Regions from separate parts of the Streptosporangium sp. NPDC020145 genome, predicted to be linked through region 2. Evidence: predicted binding sites of a transcription regulator. Region 2 holds the regulator's gene; the other holds the start of a gene.
The links. Region 2 encodes LexA, which represses DNA repair genes until DNA is damaged. Its sites were predicted from a motif close to TCGAACANNTGTTCGA; they were not measured.
Positions count from the first base shown of each region.

Region 1: recA (recombinase RecA) is a predicted target of LexA. The motif match lies at 977-992, and genes of this name have one in related genera.

Region 1 is NZ_JBEXZT010000004.1:148,124-150,515, forward strand. Features, by position in the region: gene ABZ463_RS08820 (PLP-dependent aminotransferase family protein) at 1-177, opposite strand, end outside; gene ABZ463_RS08825 (hypothetical protein) at 258-509, shown strand; gene ABZ463_RS08830 (hypothetical protein) at 552-830, opposite strand; gene recA (recombinase RecA) at 1,101-2,195, shown strand; gene recX (recombination regulator RecX) at 2,209-2,392, shown strand, end outside.
Region 2 is NZ_JBEXZT010000024.1:35,956-38,347, forward strand. Features, by position in the region: gene leuS (leucine--tRNA ligase) at 1-608, shown strand, start outside; gene lexA (transcriptional repressor LexA) at 685-1,395, opposite strand; gene ABZ463_RS32005 (hypothetical protein) at 1,595-1,945, shown strand.

The DNA.
Region 1 (2,392 bases), on a different contig from region 2:
CACCTGGAGCGCGTCGGCCAGCCCGCGCTCGGAGGGCAGCCGGTCGTCGGGGAGGAGCAGGCCGTCCTCGACGGCCTGCGCCAGCGCGTCCGCGAGCTTGCGATAGAGAGGGCCTCGGCCCGACGCCCAGTCACCGAGGAGCGCGACGATGTCACGCTCGGTGGAAATACGGTCCATTTTTCCCTCTACTGGATCTGGCCACTTGTGCCAAGGGTGCCTTGGAATGGACGCAGTGGGCAATGGAAGTGGACTGGAAAATGACCAATTTTCTCTTTTTCCTGGCCGCGGCCGTGTTCCTGGCCGTGGTTGTGCCGCGTTTCGGCGCGGACACCCGTGACGGCCGGGACTGGAAACCCGCCGATCCCTATCCGCCGGAGCGCGCGGTCGTCACCGCCGTAACCGGCAGGCAGACCGGGCGGGCGCGGGCCGGACGACGTACGCCACGGCGGAGGGCGACGGAGGTAAGGGCGTCCGGCCCGCGCGGGACGGTCGGCGTGCGTCACCCGTAGGTTCCCCGGCCCCCCGGGCGGCGGCGTTTCGCCGTGCGCGGATCAGGGGCCGGGGTCGGGGGCGCTCAGCAGCCGGTCGAGGGACTCCGCGGTCCCGCGGGGGTCCCCTGCCTTCTCCCGGCCGTCGGGGGACCACAGGAAGAGCCATCCGTCTCCGGCCGGGGTGGCGAAGACGATCGTCTGTCTCAGGCTCTCCGGATGCCACACCCACAGTACCGGGTCATCCCCGCCGACCATGCGGCTGGCCAGCCCCTGCCGCGACAGCTCGGCGGACAGGGACCCAAGGTAGGTCAGGCGTTGCTGGCTGAACGTGCTGGTCACGTCGGCACCTCAGGGTCGGCTGCCCCCAGGATCGCCCCAGGTCAGCCCCCTGACAACAGGCATGGGGGAATTCTCGGAAATATCGCCTTCCGGATGGGGTGGGTCGTCCCGCACGCCCCGGAACATGCGCTGTCGTCCGGCCTCGCTCGAACAGTCGTTCGGCTATATTGGACGCGCTGACGCTCCTCGGCGTGCTCTCCGGAAAATGTCGGTGGCACCCCGTAGCTTTCTGGCAACCGATCCAACCCGCGACCCTCCAGGGGGGCTCCCATGGCAGCTAACGACCGCGAGAAGGCGCTTGAGACCGCCCTCGCCCAGATCGAGCGGCAGTTCGGCAAGGGCTCCGTCATGCGACTCGGTGACGAGGCCCGTGCGCCCATCGAGGTGATCCCGACCAGTTCCATCGCGCTCGACGTCGCCCTCGGCATCGGCGGTTTCCCGAGGGGCCGCATCATCGAGGTCTACGGTCCCGAGTCCTCCGGTAAGACCACGGTCGCCCTGCACGCCGTGGCCAACGCCCAGCGGGCCGGCGGCATCGCGGCCTTCATCGACGCCGAGCACGCCCTCGACCCCGAGTACGCCAAGAAGCTCGGCGTCGACACCGACGCGCTGCTGGTCTCCCAGCCCGACACCGGTGAGCAGGCGCTCGAGATCGCCGACATGCTGATCCGTTCCGGCGCCATCGACCTGCTGGTCATCGACTCGGTCGCGGCCCTGGTGCCGAAGGCCGAGATCGAGGGCGAGATGGGCGACAGCCACGTCGGCCTCCAGGCTCGCCTGATGTCCCAGGCGCTGCGCAAGGTCGCGGGCGCGCTCAACAACACCGGCACCACCGCGATCTTCATCAACCAGCTCCGCGAGAAGATCGGCGTCATGTTCGGCTCGCCCGAGACCACGACCGGTGGAAAGGCGCTGAAGTTCTACGCCTCGGTCCGTCTCGACATCCGCCGCATCGAGACGCTGAAGGACGGCACCGAGGCGGTCGGCAACCGCACCCGGGTGAAGGTCGTCAAGAACAAGATGGCTCCGCCCTTCCGCGTGGCCGACTTCGACATCCTCTACGGCGTCGGCATCTCCCGCGAGGGCGGCCTGATCGACATGGGTGTCGAGCACGGCTTCGTCCGCAAGTCCGGCGCTTGGTACACCTACGAGGGCGACCAGCTCGGCCAGGGTAAGGAGAACGCCCGTAACTTCCTGAAGAACCACCCCGACATCGCCAACGAGATCGAGAAGAAGATCAAGGAGAAGCTCGGCATCGGCCCCCGCCTGGACAGCCCGGCCACCCCGCCGCCCGCCGCTCCGGCCCCCGCCGCCTCCTCCGGCCGTGGCTCCAAGGCCTCGACCCCCAAGCCGGGCGACGCCTGATCCGGGCTGACCGATGACGACGGGACCTGATTCCGGTCCGGCCGGTGAGGCCGGGCCGCGAGACTGGGGTGCCTGGCCCGACTCGGAGGACACCCGGCGGGACCGGCGCGGCCGGGGCTCCTCCCGGGGCACGCGTGCCCGGGGGAGGCGCGCCGGGCGCGCGGGGGAGGGGGACGGTCTCCTGCCCGACGGTCCGG
Region 2 (2,392 bases):
AGGACGACATCGACTGGGCCGACGTCTCCCCGGCCGCGTCGCAGAAGTTCCTGGCCAGGGCCTTCCGCGTCATGGCCGAGGCCGGTGCGGGATCCGCACCCGGCGTCGACTTCTCCACCGGTGATCTGGAGCTGCGCAAGGTCGTCCACCGGACCGTGGACGAGGTCACCAAGCTGCTCGACTCGTACCGCTTCAACGTCGCGATCGCCAGGATGATGGAGCTGACGACCGCCGCCAGGAGGGCCATCGACTCGGGCCCCGGTGCCGCCGACCCGGCGGTGCGCGAGGCCGCGGAGACCCTGGCGGTCATGCTGTCCCTGGTCGCGCCGTACGCGGCGGAGGAGGGCTGGGAGCGGCTGGGGCACCCCGCCTCCGTCGCGACCGCCGGGTGGCCGGTCGCGGAGGCGGCGCTGCTGGTGCAGGAGACCGTCACCTGCGTCGTACAGGTCGCGGGCAAGGTCCGTGACCGTCTGGAGGTCTCCCCGGAGATCTCCGATGCCGACCTGGAGGCACTGGCGCTGGCGTCGGAGAAGGTGCAGGCCTTCCTGTCCGGCGCGCCCCGCAAGGTCATCGTCCGGGCACCCAAGCTGGTCAACATCGTTCCCTGACCGTGAACGCAGAAAGGAGTGACCCTCGGTTTGAGGGTCACTCCTCGCGTTCCGGGAGAGATGCCGCCGGGGCGCCTCAGAGCTTGCGCAGCACCGCCACGACCTTGCCCAGGACGGTGGCCTCGTCACCGGGGATCGGGTCGTAGTTCGTGTTGTGCGGAACCAGCCAGACGTGGCCGTCCTTGCGCTTGAAGGTCTTGACCGTGGCCTCGCCGTCGATCATCGCGGCGACCACGTCGCCGTTGTCGGCGACGGGCTGCTGGCGGACGACCACCCAGTCGCCGTTGGCGATCGCGGCGTCGATCATGGAGTCGCCCGTGACCTGGAGCAGGAAGAGGGTGCCCTCGCCGACGAGCTGCTTGGGCAGGGCGAAGACGTCCTCCACGCTCTCTTCGGCGAGGATCGGGCCGCCGGCGGCGATCCGGCCGACGAGCGGCACGTAGGCCGCGGTCGGGCGGTTGACCGAGGTCTCCTCGGCGTTGGCGTCGGGGTCGACCCACAGCACCGGCTCGCCGGGCAGGCGCACCTCCAGGGCACGCGGGCGGTGCGGGTCACGGCGCAGGTAGCCCTTGCGCTGCAGGGCCGTCAGCTGGTGCGACACGCTGGAGGTGCTGGTCAGCTGCACCGCCTCGCCGATCTCGCGCATCGACGGCGGGTAGCCGCGCTGCTGCACCGAGTCGCGGATCACCTCAAGGATCTTGCGCTGCCTGGGGGTGAGGCCGAGGGAGTCACGCCTGCGCACCGCCAGGTCACTGACGGCCGCGCCGCTCTCGTCGCGCTCACTCATATGATCTCCTCGCTCCCGGTCTGTATTGGTTGCGTCGCACACAGCGACCGTACCTCCGCCGAAGATCATACTCAAACATTTGTTCGAATGGTCCTCGAAATCGGTGGCGGCGTGGTGTACAACATCGTACGGGAGTTCGATCGACATCGTGTTCGATTCGCCGATCTTTCTTCGACATGTGTTCGGCCAGGTCGAAGAGATGGGGGGCACCGTGAAGGCGGCCACGAGGACAACCAGGCCCACGTTGACGCTGGTCAGGGGCACCGGGGAGACGGCCGCCAGGGACGCGGGCCGTGGGGCGGCGGGGGGCGGGCGGCCCGTCGCGCGTCCCCGTGGGACCGCCGCGGGGCGTGCGGGCCGTACGGTTTCGGCGGTTTCGCGGAGGCGGGCCGTCGCCGGGGGGAGGGCGGCGCACGCGACCGTCCGGCGGAGGCGCGCCCCGGTCAGGCTGACCCGCAGGGGGAGGGTCGTGGCGGTCCTGGCGCTCGTGCTCCTCGTTCTGGCGGCCTTCTGGGCGGGTGCCCTCCTGGACGCGGCCCTCGGCTCCTAGGAGGCTTTCCGAGGCGCCTCGAAGGGCCTCTGCGGGCCCTGTGGCCAGTGGGGGTCCTGGGCGCTCCGGGGAGGGGTGGGCGGGGGTGCCGACGACGGAGCGTGACGACGCGCCCCGGGCTCACCCGATAATGGATCTCGGCGATCGGCCCGTTCGCATGCCCCGGGGAGGGGTGCCGCGTGTCCGGACGGCGCCCGCGGGGCCGTACCGGAAGGGCGACACGCCCGGCTGACGCCCTTGAGCTGCGCTGATCGGCGACTTCGCTCGGCAGGCCCTTCCTAACTTGCGTTCATGGTCCGACACTCCTACGGTTGGACCACAACATCTAGTGGCTTCATCATTCCGCTCCACCATAGATTGTGTTTCTATTACCGCATCTCGACCATTCGAGGGCGTGCGTGAGCGTCTCCACACGGAGATCGCAGAGCCGGCGGAGCAACGCGAGGA